One region of the Dethiosulfatibacter sp. genome, then DNA from elsewhere that is predicted to be linked to it. Evidence: riboswitches for the same ligand, from Rfam matches in the RefSeq annotation. Region 1 holds a riboswitch; each other region holds the start of a gene.
The links. A riboswitch is a leader RNA that binds a small molecule or an ion and turns the genes downstream of it on or off. The one in region 1 is predicted to bind molybdenum cofactor.
Positions count from the first base shown of each region.

Region 2: another riboswitch for molybdenum cofactor. It lies ahead of AC3AX0_RS07635 (Rossmann-like domain-containing protein); the one in region 1 lies ahead of AC3AX0_RS02360 (4Fe-4S dicluster domain-containing protein).
Region 3: another riboswitch for molybdenum cofactor. It lies ahead of AC3AX0_RS04210 (molybdopterin molybdotransferase MoeA); the one in region 1 lies ahead of AC3AX0_RS02360 (4Fe-4S dicluster domain-containing protein).

Region 1 is NZ_CEZJXU010000029.1:758-10,549, reverse strand. It holds gene AC3AX0_RS02405 (branched-chain amino acid ABC transporter permease) at 1-453, shown strand, start outside; gene AC3AX0_RS02400 (ABC transporter ATP-binding protein) at 455-1,213, shown strand; gene AC3AX0_RS02395 (ABC transporter ATP-binding protein) at 1,222-1,926, shown strand; gene AC3AX0_RS02390 (peptidylprolyl isomerase) at 2,019-2,759, opposite strand; gene AC3AX0_RS02385 (DUF1292 domain-containing protein) at 2,966-3,391, opposite strand; gene AC3AX0_RS02380 (class I SAM-dependent methyltransferase) at 3,529-4,260, opposite strand; gene AC3AX0_RS02375 (threonine/serine exporter family protein) at 4,273-4,710, opposite strand; gene AC3AX0_RS02370 (threonine/serine exporter family protein) at 4,707-5,495, opposite strand; gene AC3AX0_RS02365 (aldehyde ferredoxin oxidoreductase family protein) at 5,631-7,556, opposite strand; gene AC3AX0_RS02360 (4Fe-4S dicluster domain-containing protein) at 7,519-7,929, opposite strand; molybdenum cofactor riboswitch at 8,070-8,196, opposite strand; gene AC3AX0_RS02355 (MerR family transcriptional regulator) at 8,361-9,197, opposite strand; partial or broken gene nhaC (Na+/H+ antiporter NhaC) at 9,413-9,792, opposite strand, start outside.
Region 2 is NZ_CEZJXU010000186.1:271-4,644, reverse strand. It holds gene AC3AX0_RS07640 (anaerobic nitric oxide reductase flavorubredoxin) at 124-1,314, opposite strand; molybdenum cofactor riboswitch at 1,484-1,600, shown strand; gene AC3AX0_RS07635 (Rossmann-like domain-containing protein) at 1,652-2,386, shown strand; gene modA (molybdate ABC transporter substrate-binding protein) at 2,403-3,248, shown strand; gene AC3AX0_RS07625 (ABC transporter permease) at 3,268-4,128, shown strand; partial or broken gene AC3AX0_RS07620 (ATP-binding cassette domain-containing protein) at 4,146-4,374, shown strand, end outside.
Region 3 is NZ_CEZJXU010000074.1:2,384-7,542, reverse strand. It holds gene AC3AX0_RS04225 (ATP-binding cassette domain-containing protein) at 1-695, shown strand, start outside; gene AC3AX0_RS04220 (XdhC family protein) at 762-1,547, shown strand; gene modA (molybdate ABC transporter substrate-binding protein) at 1,579-2,337, shown strand; molybdenum cofactor riboswitch at 2,593-2,702, shown strand; gene AC3AX0_RS04210 (molybdopterin molybdotransferase MoeA) at 2,793-4,022, shown strand; partial or broken gene AC3AX0_RS04205 (molybdopterin biosynthesis protein) at 4,034-5,159, shown strand, end outside.

The DNA.
Region 1 (9,792 bases):
CAGGGCCGTGCAATCATATCAATTAGAGAAGATGAAATCGCTGCCGAAGCAGTAGGAATACGGACTACAAAATACAAGGTTATGGGCTTTGCAATAGCAGCATTTTTCGCAGGAATAGGCGGAGGTTTATACGCCCATTATATCGCATTCCTAGACCCAAATACATTCGGATTCATGAGATCGGTAGAGATACTGGTAATAGTAGTACTTGGAGGAATGGGAAGCTTGACGGGCTCCATAATTGCAGCAATACTACTCACCATACTTCCTGAAGCATTGAGAGACTTTGCAGAATACAGACTCCTTATATATTCAGGACTTCTAGTAATAATGATGATTTTCAGACCTCAGGGAATATTTGGAACACATGAATTCTCAATGTCAGGATTCATCCATAAATTAAGGCATAATCAGATTATCTCACCAAGAAAAGAAGTAAAGGAAGGTGAATAATATGGCATTACTTGAAACAAAAGAAATGGCAATGCAATTTGGCGGACTTAGAGCCGTTGACAATTTTGAAATATCAATAAACGAACACGAATTGGTAGGTCTTATAGGTCCAAATGGTGCTGGGAAAACTACTATTTTCAACATGTTAACTGGTGTATATGAACCTACTGAAGGAAGCATTATACTTGATGGGAAAGATGTAACTGGTAAAAAACCCTATGAAATTGTAAAATTTGGTGCTGCAAGAACATTTCAGAACATAAGACTCTTCAAGGATCTTACTGTTATAGACAATATTAAAATCGCTTACCACAACGAGATGAAATATTCTACTCTTGAAGGAATTTTCAGATTGAAAAGATACTGGAAAGAGGAAAAAAAAGCACATCAGGAATGCCTTGATTTTCTGAAAATATTCGACATGGAAGATTATGCAGAAACTTTGGCAAAAAATCTTCCATACGGCAAGCAGAGGAAACTCGAAATAGCTAGGGCACTTGCAACCAATCCAAAGATACTCATGCTCGACGAGCCTGCTGCAGGAATGAATCCCCAGGAAACTCACGAGCTAATGGAAACAATACATTTCATAAGAGATAAATTCGATATAGCCATACTTCTTATAGAACATGATATGCACCTAGTCATGGGGATCTGTGAAAGAATCGTAGTAATAGACTACGGAAAAATAATTGCAAAAGGTACACCTGATGAAATCAAGAATAATCCCGATGTAATCAGAGTATATTTGGGAGAGTAGGTGAATATATGTTAAAAATTGAAGATATAAACGTATTTTATGGGAAAATCCATGCAATTCACGATTTAAGCTTCCATGTAAAGGAAGGAGAAATTGTTACCCTGATAGGTGCAAACGGTGCTGGTAAAACTACCATCCTGAAGGCAATATCAAGAATCCTTACTCCTGAAAGTGGAATCATCAAATTCAGAAATGAAGATATGGCGAAATTTCCACCACATCAAATCATAGACATGGGTATGGCCCACGTACCAGAAGGAAGAAGGGTATTTTCAAAGATGAGCGTACGTGAAAACCTTGAAATGGGTGCTTATATAAGAAAAGATCTTCGAGAAATAAAAGACGACCTTGAAATGGTATTCACAAGATTTCCAAGACTTAAGGAAAGAATAAAGCAAGCAGCAGGTACATTAAGCGGTGGCGAACAACAAATGCTGGCAATGGGAAGGGCTCTTATGTCAAGACCAAAGATAATCCTTATGGATGAGCCTTCAATGGGTCTAGCTCCAATTCTTGTTGATGAGATATTTAGCATCATAAGAGATGTAAACGATGCAGGCACTACCGTTCTTTTAGTTGAGCAGAATGCAAACAAGGCACTTAAAATAGCTGACAGAGGCTATGTACTTGAAACTGGAAAGGTAATAGCCGAAGGAAAAGCAAGCGATCTTCTTCAGGACCAGGCTGTAAAAGAAGCATACCTTGGTGGATAATCCAAAATTCAAGCAATCTATATCAGTTTAATAGAGCATACAAAAACACATGGTGAATTTATATCTCCATGTGTTTTATATTGCCCACAGCCTTACTTGTTTACAACAGGTTCTGAAAATTCATATCCATTAAGGTCTATTCTAATGCTTTCCATAACTACATCTTCTTCAGGCTTTTCCTTTTTAACATCTACATTTGCTATCCTGTCAACTTCCTCCATGCCGTAGAACACTTTTCCAAATCCAGCATAGTCGCCATCAAGAAAAGTTGCATCTCCGTGGACTATGAAAAATTGTGATCCTGCAGAATTGAAGTCCCTGCTTCTTGCCATGGATATGACACCAGGAACATGACTGATTGTATTGTCAAAGCCGTTATTGGAAAACTCTCCATCTATTGAATATCCTGGATTTCCAGCTCCCGTACCAAGCGGATCTCCACCCTGGATCATGAAATCCTTCATAACTCTATGGTAAATAAGTCCGTCATAAAAACCGGTTCTTGCCAGCGACAAGAAGTTATTTACTGTGTTTGGAGCGATTTCTGGATATAACTCAAGTATTATTGGTGCTCCATCCTTAATTTCTATCTTTACAATGGGAAGTCCTTCTGAAGGTGTGTAAGCAGCTTCAGGATTAAGTTCTGCATAGTAATCTCCAAATGAAAAATCCTCTACCCTTATGTCTTCATTACTGTTTAATGAATTATCAACATCCGACACAGGTTCTTCCACAATATCTTCTTCTCCCTTTTGTGTACATCCAACAACTGCAAAAAGTAAGATAAAAACCAGTGCAATCAACATCAGTTTTCTTAATTTCTTGTTCTTCATATATCCTCCGATTTTCATATGTAATAAACCCAATTCCGGCATTTTTATATAAGCATTTATTATCAGTAAATATATTCCAGACATTAAGTTCTTTTTTATATCTTTAATTCTGTTACTTATTTGAGAAATTAATAGAGATGAACAGAAGTCCATCTCATTAAATGCTTATTTGATATCCAAAATTCGTTTCTAAAATTATGGGAGAATTATTCTTCGTCTTCTTCGTCTTCTTCTCCACCAAATATCTCTTCAAATACACTTCCAACTTTTTCGAATTCCTTGTCAGACTCTATTGCTAGTAGTTCAACACCTTTTTCATCTTCCTTGTATCCATAGATGAAGTATTCTTCTTGTCCTTCTGGTAGAAGTGCAACATATTCTTTTTCGTCTATTTCAACAACTGCAAGAACAAGGCATTCCTTCTCTTCGCCATCATCAAAAGTAACCATCATTGTATCTTCGCCTACTTCGTGACTATGCTCGTGGTCATGTCCACATCCGCATCCTTCTCCACATCCTTCGTGGTTATGCTCTTCTTGACTCTCACAACATTTTTCTTCTTTGTTATCTGAACAACACTTATCTTTTTCTAAATTATCATCGCCGCAACCGCAGTTATGTTCTTTACTCATATTAAATCTCCTAACTTATATTTCCACCTATTTCAACTATTGGTGATTTATACTAAATAATATCACATTCAGCCTCAAAAAACCAACGTTTTAATATGCTGAAAGAATTAAATTTAATTCATATTCTCTATCACTCTTTAAACAAGAGGTTTCACACAGTCTATAATTAATGGTATGCTTCTTACACTGTCAAAATCTTTCCTTTTCCAGTTATCATACAGCTTTATATCAACAAATCCTTCATTTTTTAATATTTGCACAAGAGCTACAGAGCTTATAGGATAAAGAGTAATTCTATTTTCAATTTCCTTGTTGGTTTCTTTTATGTTCAATACAGTATGAAATTCAATTTTATCATCATTATTTAATTTGTAATTTCTAATAAATTTAATATGTTCATTCTCAATAGTCGGAAGAAAATCAATATTCTGATCCAGTATTCTGTCATAGTTAATGATTTGAATCATAAACCTTCCACCAGCTACAATTTTTTTAAATGTTTTTTTGATGAAATCAGTTATTTCTATCTCATTTTCCAGATGAACCATTGTATTCCCAAAGCATATAACCGTATCATAATCATCGACAAGATTGTCAACATCAAGCATATCCATTTCATCAAATTTCAAATTTTCTCTATGATTATATTTTCTTATTGCATACCTTATCATTTCAGAATCCAAGTCAATTCCAGTAGATGTTTTATAAAACTCGGAAAGTCCAAAAATTAACTGACCAGTTCCACACCCTATTTCAAGTATATTTTTTCCATCTGTTTCACTATCTCCATCTAAAATAAATTCAGCCTGACTTTTATTAAAGGGGAAAATATGGTTATAGTTTTCCGCTATTCTTTCATAGAATTTCATATTATCAGCTCCCTAATTCATTATTTTTTCTGCTTTTCTCTTTATCTTTCTTCCTAGGGAAGTCGTCAGTATAACAGCACTTGAAATAGCCAGGGCAACAAGTACAGTCTCCGTTCCAACCTCCATCGCCATAATATAGTCTGCTTCAATAATTTTCTTTATAGCGTAATAAAGCCCATATCCGGGTACTAGAGGAATCATTCCTGGAATCACATATACTGTAGCAGGGACCCTTCTTTCCTTAGCCATAATTTCACTATAAAAACCTACTGCAAGAGCTCCTGTAAAGGCTGCCATTACAACAGAATCAAACTGAACAAGCGATATTGAATACACTATCCATCCCAAGGCTCCTCCGATTGAAGCAAAGACCAACTGTTTTCTTGGTATATTAAACAGTATTCCAAACCCGAAAGTACATAAGAAGGAAAAAATAAAATCAAGTATCATATACTGCCTCCAAATATCATAATATACCCTTGTAAAACAGTACCTACTCCAAGCGCCAGAGCTACTGCAATTAATACAGCCTCCATCATCCTTGATGTTCCCGATACAAAATCTCCTGATATTATATCTCTGATTGAGTTGACTATTGCAACTCCTGGTACCAGTGGCATAAGTGAACCTATTATTATGCTGTCTATGTCCGCATATACTCCAAAACATTCCAGTGACTTGACGAAAATCAGTGCAGCAAACATGTTTATAATACCACCTGTAAAGTTCTTCATAAAGAATGGAAACTTGTATTTTATTGATATAAGCGAAAACATTATTACAAACATACTTGTTAGAAAAGCTAGAGAAAATTCAATGGGTCCTCCTCCGAACAAAAGGGTGAAAAAGCCTCCTGCAACACCTCCACCAAGTATAATTTGCCAATTCTTAAACTCAGGAGCATTTTCAATTCTTTCAAGATCCTTATCAGCTTCAGTCACAGTAATGCTTCCCGATGCAAATCCTCTAGAGAAGTTGTTTACCATTGCTATTCTTTCAAGATCTATTCTTTCGATACTTGTTCTATGGATGATTGAATAGTATTCTCCATCATACTCAATATTAATGAATATTCCAGTTGGAACAACAAAGCAGTTTGCATCTTCAATACCCTTTGAGTTGCATATTAGATTTATTGTCTCCTCTACCCTGTAGGTTTCGGCTCCATTTTCCAGTAGAATCTTCCCCGCCCTTCTGGAGAGCTTTAGAATCCTGTTTATTTCATTTTTGTTCATATATTTCTCCCGAATTTCCATAATTTCTTAAATTTAAGTGTATTATAACAAACAACCCCTGTGAAAATCAAGTGATTTCCACAGGGGTTGTTACCCTCAATATTTGTCCTAAATATTATATGTATTTATAGGACCTTATTTATTTGCAAGAAGACCATTGTATACATCTTCCATGCCAAGAGATTCGAATTTTTCCTTCGTTGGAATTGCTTTTTCCTTGTCGTATGAACAAGCTTCATAATACTTGTCAAGGGCGCTTTCCATGTCTACTTTCCTTCCCTTTGGAGGTCCTGCAGTAGCTTCTTCAGTCATGAAACGTTTCGGAAGTCTGTCGTCATCCCGTCTGAATCCCCTCTCATAGTTGAGCGCTCTTTCAAGAGCTATAGTCCTTTCAGCCTTTCTTAGAAGCTCTTCCTTATCTGTCTCTATTCCTGTCAATGCTGTATAGATAGCTGCAAGGGTTGTGGCGTGAAGCTCACAATTTATTACATTGAAATCACAGATACCTATGAGGTTTGTAACTACAAAGAATTCCTTCACAGATTTTAACCATTCCTTTGATTCCTTGTCGTCGAAAGGATCTTTCGGTTCTATTACTCCAAGATCTGGATAAAGATATCCAAAAGCATCTATTGTAGCTGCATAAGGCCTCATATGACAGGCTCCTCTTTCAGAGGTTCCCAACGATACAGTCATGGCAGAGCTTCCCCTTGGATCCGTAGCGGGAATTTCCATTCCCTTTACAGTCATTGTATAGTCAAGAGCTCTTTTACCTATTTTTTCGGCTGCAACCTGAGAACCATCTGCAAACAAGTCTCCACAACCTTCCCTAAGTCCCATTTTCCTTAAAAGTTCCACCATTGCCTTTCCGTTTCCAAAATTAAGTTCCAATCCGTCAAGATCATCACTGGTGATTATTCCTTCCTCATACCATTCCATTGCAGCTGAGATTGTTGCTCCACCCGAAATTGTATCCAGACCATAAATGGTCAAATAATAATTGGCCATTGAAATATCTTCATATGAATTAACTCCACATCTTGGTCCAAGTGCAGCTATGGTTTCAAATTCAAGTTCTCCAACACCTATGTCATCCCCGTAGTCTGAATTCTTCATCACTATATATTTATGGCATCCAAGCTGACAAGAATAACAGGCTCTTCTTCTCACTTCAAACTTCTCCCGGTTGTTCCACAGTTGGGTAGGCATAATCGGCTCGAGCTTTTCAAACTGGTTTTGTCTGAAATTCCTTGTAGGTAGCAACCCGCATTCATTGGCACCGTCAAGCCATGCAGGAGTGCCGTATCCATGTACCGGACCCCAGGTATAGACTTCGTCCCTAATTTCCCTTATGGCCACTGCATTTATTTCCAGGAACTTGTCCTTGTCGTTTATTTCTATCTTTCCATTTCCTTTTACTGCCACTGCCTTAAGATTTTTGGATCCCATTACAGCACCAGCACCACCTCTTCCTGCAAAACAGTCATCGCTGAATATGCAAGCAATACTTGAAAGGTTTTCTCCGCCCTGTCCTATACACGATATCTTGTATTCCTTTCCCAGTTCCTCATTAAGAATTTCTGTTGTTTCTCTGGTGTTCTTTCCCCAAAGGTGTGCTGCATCTTTGATTTCAACCTTGTCATTTTCTATTACTACTATTACCGGTTTATCCGCCTTACCTTCAAATAAAATGGAATCATAACCTGCAAATTTCACTTCTGCACCGAAGTGACTTCCCATGTTTGAAGACCCTATGGTGTTTGACAAAGGTGAAAGAAAATTGATTGAAATTCTTGATGCCGAAGCCATTGGAGTTCCTGTAAGAGGTCCAGTATTGAATGATAGTATATTCTTCTCAGACAAAGGCTCTGTATCATGGGGGACTTCATCCCACAAAAGAGCAACCCCATAACCTTCTCCTCCAAGATATCTTTTAACATATTCCATGTTGAGCTTTTCCTTGCTTATGTTTCTAGAACTCAAATCTATCCTTAATACACAATTCTTATAACCCTTCATCTCATCACCATCCCAACGCATTTCGAGGGCAGATTTTAACACATTCAGGTACTCCGCCACATAAATCACATTTGTAAGCCAAAGGCTTACCTTCAAATTCAATCATGCTTATTGCATCAATCGGACAATCTTCCGCACATTTACCACAACCTATGCATGCATCGCTTATTGTTACAGCTCCGGTAAATGAATCTCTTGATATGGCATCAACCGGACAATGTTCTGCACATACCATGTCAGAACACTGCTGACATACATTTTGTTTAAAATGACCCATTTTCTTTTCACTAATTTTGATACCTGTAGCCGCTGGGTCCACTACTCCCAGATGAAATACAGAACATACAGACTCACATGCCCTGCAACCCTGACATAGATCAGGATTCACCCTTACTTTGATTACTCCCGGTTTCATAAAATCCTCCTTTTTTCTCCATTTTAATATTTCAAGTGCTGCTATGCTTGTTGCCTAACAATGCTTATGATACATCCAACTAAAGAATTATGAATTTTAACGAGGAACATAAAAATCGAACACAAAAACAGGAGCATACTCGAAATATTCGAATAGCTCCTTTGCAATCACGGCAGGCATAAAATCACTTCAATACCCATAGTTCTTAAATTCCTTATTCTGTCAATGTTTTATGCGGGAACGTAAGAATCGGAGATTTATTTATCTTAGGAAAGCTAAATATGCAAAATCCCTTAAATCGTTGGTATTTTGCGTTCAATGTAAACTTTCCACGCGGACAACACCGCTAACGCGGATGACGCGACATAGTCGCTTTGTCTATCTAACTTAATTATAAACCCTATTGTTACAATAGGGTCAAGGATTATTATTTATTTTATCGGAACCTGTAGTCTGATGAACATTCCTCTACTGTTTTCGTTAAAGACTGGAAGTTCTGTTATTACCTCACAGAGATACTCTCCTACAATTTCATAGTCATTATCATCAACAAAATCCAGGAGCTTTTCCGCATAGTAGAGCTCATTTTCAAAACCCTCCTCTCCTTTGAAGCATATACAGGCATAATTACCTCCCATTATTTTTTCAAATCCTTCATCCCTACTGAAATCAGTGTCAACAAATACAAAGATTTCTGTAGACTTGTAGTCTCTAACTTTGATATTATCCATTCTTATTAAGGATCCTACATTGTGGAAATATATCATTGGAAGGTTATTGATCTCTACCTGGTTCTTCAACTCCCTAAGCATATACTCGTAGGTTTCTATGCCTTTCTCATAAATGTTTATTCCACTATTATAACAAAATATCCTCCTCTCGGGAAAATCCACAATGTTAACTGATTCATCTTCTAGGGTCCTGGCATACTCCCCAAGGTTCTCCTTGAACCTCATTGCACCCCTTTCCATTATTTCAAGCTTTTTCTTGTTTTCCTCAATCCACTTAAGCTGTTCGTTTAGGTTTTCAATAATAAGCTCGGGGTCGTTCTTTTCGAAGAGCTTCTTTATCTGGTCAAGGGACATTCCAAGAAGCTTCATATAATTAATAAGGTCAAGCTTTGCGCTCTGGTTTATATGGTAGTATCTGTATCCAGTATCCTCGTCCACCATAGAGGGTTTAAGGAGCCCAATATTGTCATAATGTCTAAGCGTTTGGATTGTAACCTTGTTAATCTTTGCCATTTCACCAATTTTAAATCTGTTCAAAGAACCATCCCCTTAATAATCTATTTATTATTCACTGCATATTAATCAAACATCTTGTGTCTCTATAGACTTATATTATATCATGAAGCATATTACACTGTTACAATTTTAACTTACCTAAGCTATAAAAGGAACCGCCGGCAATTAAACCGGCGGTTCCTGTGTATTATATAACGTTCTAAACCCGATAAACCATTCCCACAATTATTACTTAGTTATGCTGTCTGTTCAACAGATTCCTCTGATTTTGCTTCTTTTTTCTCTTCCTTTGACTTTTTGATTTTTTCCATTGTAATTCCTGTGTATCCATAGAATATTGAAATCAACGGATTCAGCAGGTTGAGGAATGCATAGGGTGCATAGGCAAATGGATGAACTCCAAGAGTCTTGTACATAAATGCTCCACAGGTATTCCATGGAACAAGTGCTGAAGTTAGTGTTCCTGAATCTTCAAGTACCCTTGAAAGGTTCTTCGGATGAAGTCCCTTCTCTTCAAATACATCCTTGTACATCCTTCCAGTTATAACTATTGACAAATACTGGTCTCCAGCAACAAAGTTACATGCTATTGCAGTAAGAACTGCCGAAAGAACTA
Region 2 (4,374 bases), on a different contig from region 1:
CTAACACCAAAGTTTTGGAATACAGAATTATAAAACAATAGTATAATTAATCCCCTGCAGTCAACACTGCAGGGGATTTTTAGTCTAAAATACAATTATTTTTTACTTAAGTGTAATCTATGATTATATATTTCTAACAAACTGCTTCCCAAATTCAACCGCTTCCTTTTCAGTCACATCTGACATATTCCAGTTAACCTTTAGGTTTTCACCAACAACTTCAAATCCTGCACTATTAAGCAAATCAGCAAGAACCTTTGGTGATTCACCGCTCCATCCATAGCAACCAAATGCTGCTGCTTTTTTATTTTTGAACTTCAATTCCTTAAGATAGTGAGCAAATCCAACAAGAGACCTTAAAACACTGTTGCTTACAGTTGGCGACCCCATTAGTATTGCTTTGGACCTAAATACTTCTGTTGCCAAATCATTGTCATCTGTTTTAGCAATATTAAATATCTTAATAGTTACTTCCTCATCTTCCATACGAATGCCTTCGGCAATTTTTTCTGCAACTTTCTTGGTACCGTCCCACATTGTATCGTAGATGATTGTTATTTGATTTTCTTGATAATCATCACACCATTCCAAATATTTACTAACTATTTGCATAGGATTGTCCCTCCAGACAACTCCATGACTAGTTGCAATAATATCAATATCCAAATTCATGCCAATGACTTCATCCAGCTTTTTCTTTAAAATCTTGCTGAAAGGAGTAAGTATATTTGCATAATACTTGATTGCTTCTTCAAATAATTTGCATTGATCTACAGTATCATTAAATATACTTTCACATGCATAGTGTTGGCCAAATGCATCATTGCTAAAAAGAATATTGTCACCAGTCATATAAGTAGCCATACTGTCAGGCCAATGAAGCATCCTCATTTCAACAAAAACCAGCGATTTACCATTGCCTATATCAAGACTGTCTCCCGTTTTCACAACATTCAGATTCCACTTTTTGTGATATTGTCCCTCTAGAGACTTTACAGCATTGGCCGTACAGTAAATTGGAGTTTCAGGAATTCTTTCCATCAATTTAACCAATGCACCGCTATGGTCTATCTCTCCATGATTTACAATTATATAATCTATATCTTCCAAATTGACTTCTGAAGCAAGGTTATCTACAAATTCTTCAGCAAATGGAAGCCATACGGTATCAATTAGAACTGTTTTTTCTTCCTGAATTAAATATGAATTATAACTAGAACCACTATTTGTTGAATATTCATCGCCATGAAATTTCCGTAATTCCCAATCAACTTTTCCGACCCAGTTAACATTGTTTTTTATTAATTTTTTCATTTTATCCTCCTAATATTGTCTCGTATTTAATTATACAATGAATTAGATGTATTTACCAAATAGAATTATAATTCAGTAAAGGAATCGTGATATGAAGTAATAAAATATCACTATATATTAATTCGTCTTTACATCCTATATATATTCTGTTATACTTTATTTGATTCAATCATATACTCATTACCGAGTCTTTTGTACCTTCGGCCTAGCCATGGACAAAGACCGACAGGGTTTATCTGGAAACGGATATGCCTCCCGTGTGGAAAGGTAACCGAGACTCAGTGTCTATGTTCTTTTTTTGGGGAGCATGGATTTTTTTATTTTAAAGGAGATTTTTATGAATACGTGTTTAATGAATGATATCAAATTAAAATTCAAGGATCTAGTAGTTAAAAATAATTTAATGAATGAAAACATTTCAATAGAAGCTAAGGTTCTTACCACTGAAGAAGCAATAGGAAATCCAATCCGCAGGGACTACCCTCTCATAAAGGGAAAAGAAAAACTTATGCAGGCAGAATTCAAAGGTTCTATTGGACAGGCTTTTACAGATAATCCAGGAAATTTCACAGGAACAATAGGTGAAATACTTGAAATGGAACTTAGTTCGAATCTGAGCAGAGCAATTTTTATTTCTTCTGTAAATGCAATTACCCACTATCTGGGAATCACAACAAATACAATACACTGCAAGGACGAAGAACCTGAATCATGTGCTGAAAAACTTGTTGAAAACATCAAGGAAAAATATGGTAATCCTAAAATCATACTTGTAGGATTTCAGCCAGCATTCCTTGAGAATCTGTCAAAAAACTTTAAAATTAGAGTGCTTGATCTTGACGATGAAAAAGTAGGAACAAAGAAGAACAATGTACTAATTGAAAATGGCGAAGATAATTTTACCGCTGCAATTGAATGGTGTGACCTCGTTGTAGCTACAGGTAGCACTGTAGTCAACAATACACTTTCAAACTTCATGAATACGGGAAAACCCACTTTTTTCTTTGGAACGACAATCTCCGGGCCTGCCAGATTGCTGGATTTGGACCGTTTTTGTGAAAACTCAAAATAAATCTAAGGAGAACAAAATGAAAATCAAAAAACTATTAATTGTAACTCTGATGCTAGCATTAATGCTGTTCACAATTGCAGGATGTTCAAACAGCGAAGCAAACAATTCAGGTGAAAATACTGATGGTGAAAGCTCTGCGGTAGAAAACACAGCTAAGATTAACTCAGAAAATAAAAATGAAACACTCATTGTATACTGCGGTGCCGGTCTTAGAAAACCCATGGATGAAATCGCTCAAATTTATGCTGAAAAATTCAATGTACAAATCGAATATTCTTATGCAGGATCAGCACAAAACCTAACCCAGTTAGAACTTATGCAAGAAGGTGACCTTTATATTCCAGGTGCATATTCATATTTCGAATCAGCACAGGAAAAAGGATTGACAGAAAATGCTCAAAATATTGTATATCATACTCCCGTTATAGCTGTACCAGCTGGAAATCCAGCAAACATCACCTGCCTTGATGACCTTACAAAGGAAGGAGTGAAGATCGTACTCGGCGACGAAAGATCCGCCGCAATAGGAAAAGTTTCACAGAAAATTCTGGATAAAAAAGGAATACTTGAAGCAGTTGAAGCTAATGTTGTTGCTAAGGATGCAACTGTAAACGAGGTTCTTGTACACATAGCAATGGAACAAGCTGATGCATGCATCATCTGGGAAGACAATGCACAGGGTGTTGAAGAAATTGAGGTAGTCCAAATAAATAAAGAAGATAATTCAATAAAAACAATTCCTGTATGCGTATTGACTTTCTCTGAAAAAAAAGAGGCTGCATCTGCTTTTGCAAATTATCTAAGCTCTGAAGAAGGCGTGAAAATATTTAAAAAACACGGATTTGAACCTATAACTGAATAAGTATTGAAAGGACATCCAAATGGAATATAAAGCAAGTCAAAGTGATAAATACAGCACTAAATTTGTATACAGGAATATAAAAAGAAGAAATATACTTTTTAAGGTAATATTGTACTTTTTCATAATAACGTTACTAACACTAATAATAGCAGCTTTATCCAATATTCTCATAAGAGGTTATGCAGGGCTTCAAGCAAGCATAACCTCACCTGAAATAATATTTTCACTCAAACTGAGTCTATTTACATCATTAATATCCACTGCACTTTGCATTCTATTTGCAGTACCTATTGCCTATGGTCTTGTAAAAGTAAAATTTCCGGGGAAAATTTTTGTAAGCACTGTTCTTAACCTTCCCCTCTCACTGCCTCCAGTAGTATCGGGAGTTGCATTACTGATGCTTTTTGGCGGAACGGGCTTTGGAAAAGCACTTGCACACTTGGGGATAAAATTTGTTTTCGATGTAAAAGGTATCATTCTTGCACAATTCTTTGTCAATATATCATATATGCTAAGAATTGTAAGGTCAACTTTCGAAGATATCAATCCAAGACTTGAATTTGTAAGCCGTACCCTTGGCTGCACTGAGATGCAAAGCTTCTTTAAGGTTACACTGCCACTTGCCAAAAATGGTCTTATCGCTGGTACTGTAATAACCTGGGCAAGAGCCATAGGAGAGTTTGGCGCAGCACTTATGCTTGTAGGAGCGACAAGAATGAAAACAGAAACACTTCCTGTTTCACTGTTTCTGAACATGTCCACTGGAGATTTGAAGCTTGCCATGGCCTCAGCTTCCATAATAATAACTGTTTCAGTAGTATCATTATTGATATTTGAAATCATCGGTCTTAAAAATAAAAAAATATCGAAAATCTGCTGATTTAGAAGGAGTTACAAATGATAGAATTAATAAATTTGAACAAGTCTTTAGGCGATTTCAGTCTTGAAAATATAAACCTTAAAATTGAAGACAATGAATTTTTTGTAATACTTGGCCCGACAGGGACAGGTAAGACAGTAATTCTTGAAACAATTGCAGGGATGTACCAACCAGATACGGGAAAAGTTCTCTTTAACGGCATGGATACTGCTGAACTTTATCCAGAACAAAGAAATATAGGATTTG
Region 3 (5,159 bases), on a different contig from region 1:
TCAGTTTCAATGCAGAATTCAAGATTAGACCAGGTGAAATAATGGTGGTCATGGGTGAAAGTGGTGCAGGGAAATCAACCCTTCTTGACCTTGTTTCAGGGGTAAAGACACCCGATGAAGGATTCGTTAGGCTAAACGGAAGGACCCTCTTTTCAAAAATTGATGGTGATAACATAAGGACTTATCAAAGAAAAATCGGATATGTCACCCAGAATAGCAATCTTTTCCCCCATTTGAACGCAAGGGAGAATATACTTGTCGGAGCAGGGAAGGACTATGATAGGGAATACTATGATTACCTTGTGTCCATTCTGGATATAAGGGACCATCTTGACAAGAAGGTATGCCAGCTTTCAGGAGGACAGCAGAAGAGGGTATCCATAGCAAGGACATTCATAACGGATCCTGAGATAATACTCATGGATGAACCCTTTTCCTGTCTTGACAACATGCTTAGGGATTGTTTGAGACAGAGAATAAAGCTGCTTATAAGGGAAAAGAACATAATGGGAATATTTGTGACACATAATCTTGAAGAAGGGTACGAGATGGCGGACAAGGCGCTAATAGTGAAAAACGGTAATATTGTGGAAAGAAGAAGGGGCAAGGACCTTTTTGAAAGACCCCAGGATGAATATACAAAAATTTTTATAAGGAATATGAAACACCCTGATTACAGTATCAAAGTAAGTTAAAGCTCTGGTAGGGTTGGAATGAGGAATAGATATATTAAAATATAAATTTGTTTGAAAGGAGAACATATGATTAAAGATGCATTGGCTATTGCCAATTCCGGACAAAAGGTTGCATTGGTTACGGTTACAAATCTGGTAGGATCTTCTCCGGCTGAGCCCGGAAAGATGATGCTGGTAAAGGAAGATGGAACTTTTGCAGGCACTGTTGGTGGAGGCAGCCTTGAGTACAAGTCCATAGCTCTAGCAAAGGAATGTATAAGCAGAGAGGTTAGCAAAGGATACAAGTTTGATCTTGAAAAAGATCTGGGTATGTCCTGTGGAGGATATGTTGAACTTTTCATCAATGTCATAAAACCTGAAAAGACAGTGGCAATAGTAGGTGGAGGACATATAGGAAAGGTTCTTGAAAAGCTTGCAAGGAATGCAGGTTTCAATACGGTAGTAGTCGACAACAGGGAAGGAATTGCAAGCAGGGACAGATTCCCTGAAGCAACGGAAGTGATTTATGGAGACATTGGAGAAGAGTGTGAAAAGCTTTCTACCAATTCAAGTACTTTCGTAGTAGTAGCTACTCACGGACATGTTCATGACCAACTTGCAGTAGAATCCATGCTCAGAAAGGAGTACAGGTATTTAGGTGTAATAGGCAGCAGAAACAAGATCAAGACCATGTTCAAGAGTATGGTAGAAAAGGGATATGAAGAGGAATTGATAAAGGGTGTACATTCTCCTATAGGCCTTGCCCTTGGAGGTAATTCTCCCGAGGATATTGCAGTTAGCATACTGGCCGAAATCATTATGGTTAAAAACCAGGGACAGTGCATTACCATGAAGGAAAAAATAATGAAATAAGTAGAATAAATGAAAGGGAAGGGAAAATAGGATGAAAAAAAATATTTTGATTAAACTGGTAGTGGTGGCAGTTATTGCCTTCATGTTTACTTCTTGTGGAAAGGAAGAGAAAGTACTTGTGTTTTCGGCTGCATCGCTGACTGAAAGCATGGGTGAGATAAATACAGTTCTAGGAGATGAGATTACTTTAAATCTGGATAGTTCTACAAGATTGAGGATACAGATAGAAAACGGTGCCGAAGCCGATATTTATTTGTCCGCCAATGAAAAGAACTACAAACTTCTTAATGAAGGTGGATTTGTTGAAAAGGGAATTGGAATACTTGAAAACAAGATGGTTCTCATTACTCCCAAGGGAAACGAAAAGGTGAACTCGCTTTATAATCTGGCAGGTGATGCAAGCATAATAATTGCTGCTGAAGAGGTGCCTGCAGGGAAATATGCAAGGAACATATTGGCAAAATATGAAGAATCGGGAGTGGATGGCTATACTGAGAAGGTTCTGTCAAATGTTGTATCAAATGAATCGACTGTAAAGGGTGTTGCATCGAAGATTGCACTGGGAGAGGCTGATGCCGGTCTTGTCTATGTAACCGATGTGACCGAATCGACTAAAGGCAAGTTTGACATGTACGAAATCGATGACCAATACAATGAGAAGGCAACATACTGGATAGCCTTGCTTAAGGATTCGAAAAATGCGAACGCAGAGAAAATCTATGATGAATTGCTGACAAATGAAGATATGAAGGCGGTCTTTGAGAAGTATGGTTTCAAGGTTGTAAATTAAGAAATCGTAAAACTGCCAATAAACATGTACAAACATGTTAAATAATCTGAATATGACTTTATTGTATAGACAATTAGAGCCGATTCAGAGGAAGCAAAGCTTAATTCCATAGCTCTTGCGGCAGTACATTCGAAAAAAACGAAAGGGAAAAAACGAACGACGTATCAATAATGTTTATTTATTGGATGCGGAATAAAAGTCGCTGTCATGATTCCCAAACCAATAAAAACATTGAAAAACAGCTAAAAAAGGTGTAAAATATATATACTTCGAGCTAATTTATCTTTATGAGATAACTTAGCCTATGGGTGCAGTTTGCAAAAATTGCGCCTCCCGGTTTGGAAAGGAGTATGATGACTATCCGACCGGATAGTTTTTTTTTATTGCCAGACTAACAGTCACAATCGGTATAAGAATGAGGGATTAATGTCCCGAGGATTGAATATGGAGGAATAATGAAATTTCTAAAAGCATACAACCCGGACAGGATAAAAGAAATGATGAGAGAACATTTCAGCAACATAGAAATTGAAACAGAAATTATTCATATTAGTGAAGCACAGTACAGATATTCATCCATGGATATAATGAGCTCTGTAAATATACCCGACTTCAACAAATCAACTGTTGACGGATATGCATTGATGTCCTCGGATACAAGCGGTGCATCGGAAAGCATGCCTGTCTTTCTGGATGTTTCAGGAGAGGTCCTAATGGGAACTGAAGCTCATACAGAAGTTGTGGAAAACACCTGTGTATATATTCCTACAGGGGGAATGATTCCCAAGGGCGCTGATGCAGTCGTAATGATTGAATATACGGAGAAACTTAAAGAAGATACGGTGGCAGTGAACATGACCATGCATCCAGGGGAAAATATAATATATATTGGTGAAGACATAAACGTAGATGATATTATAGTGAAAAAGGGAAGGAAGATTACAGCTTTTGATATGGGAGCATTAAGCGCCATTGGTGTATCTGAGATTTCCGTATTTAAGAAGCCAAAGGCTGTAATAATATCTTCTGGAGACGAAATAAGAAAGCCGGAAGTGGAGATAAAGCTCGGTGAAGTTAGGGATATAAACAGTTTCGTTGTGGGAGCCCTAATTGAAAAATACGGTGGTGAAGTGATTTACAAGTCCATAGTCAATGATGATGAGGGAAGCCTATTTAATGAAGTTGAAAAATGGATTGATAAGACGGATATTGTCATAGTGTCCGGGGGAAGTTCGGCTGGAATAAAGGATGTTACGGCGGAAGTTCTCGACAGCTTTGGAGAACCGGGGCTCTTCGTTCACGGAGCGGCGGTAAAACCTGGAAAGCCTACCATAATGTCTTGTGCAAGAAACACTGCACTATTAGGACTGCCTGGACATCCAGGATCTTCTTCTATAATTTTCACAATATTCGGAAAGGAATTATTCAAGATACTCCTTAAAAAGGAAGAAACCATGGCTTTCTATATTGAAGCGGAGCTCACCTATAATCTTACAGGAGCTCCAGGCAAGGAAACCTATGTAATGGGGACCTTGGAACTCAATGATGGGAAATATCTTTTTAATCCATTGATAAAAAAATCTGCCGCCATATCCCAGCTTTCAAAAAGTGAAGGATATGTAGTGATAAAATCAGGTACCGAAGGAATACAAAAAGGAAATATCGTAAAGGTATATACTGAATAAGAGAGGTAGCCATGAAAATAGAAAGAAATATATATCTGGAAAATACAGACCTTGAGGTGGCTCTAAAGGGATATCTTGAAAGATTCAAGGAAGAACTTGAAAATAAAGCCGTTGAAACAATAAGTGTAATGGATTCACTGGGAAGGGTAACGGCTGAGCCCTATTTCGCAAAATACTCTTCTCCCAACTTCAATGCATCGGCAATGGACGGCATTGCTGTAAAGTCAGAAGTCACCTATGATGCAAGAGAAGGAAAACCTTTGACATTGGTCAAGGGAAGGGACTACAAGGTAGTTGATACGGGAGACCCAATAGACGGCGACTATAATGCTGTAATAATGATTGAGGATCTTAACGACTTAAGTGAAAATGAAGTTCAGATAATAACTCCTGCATCGCCCTGGCAACATATAAGGCCCGTTGGTGAAGATATTGTTGCAGGTGAAATGATAGTTTCAGCAAACCATAAAATAAGGCCTATTGACCTTGCGTCCATTATTAATGGTGGAGTAATTGAAGTTCAGGTTTATTCAAGGACTAAGGTTGGAATCATACCTACTGGAACTGAAATAGTGGAACCTGGAACAATTCTTAAAACTGGAGATATTATAGAGTCCAATTCAAGGATGTTTGAAGGGTTGACACTGGAATGTGGAGCCATACCTTCAAGGTATAATGTTGTAAAGGACGACTATGAAGAAATCAAGAAGACGGTTATGGATTCTGTTGAAAAAAACGATATCACAATAATAAATGCAGGATCCTCAGCTGGAACTGAAGACTATACAAGGAGTATAGTGGAAGATCTTGGAGAGGTTTACTACCACGGTCTATCTATAAAACCTGGGAAACCTGCAATACTGGGTAAAATAAAGGGTAAGCCTGTAATAGGGATTCCGGGATATCCTGTTTCTGCATATATGGTCTTTAGAAGTATTGCACAGGAAATAATCATGGAATTCATGAACCTACCAAGGGAGAAGCCTGTAATTGTAGAGGCATACCTGTCAAAAAGGGTAGTTTCATCATATAAATACAAGGAATACGTAAGGGTGAAGATGGGAAAACTCGGAGGCAAGATAATTGCCACTCCTCTCAACAGAGGAGCAGGAGTACTTATGTCTCTAGTGCGGTGTG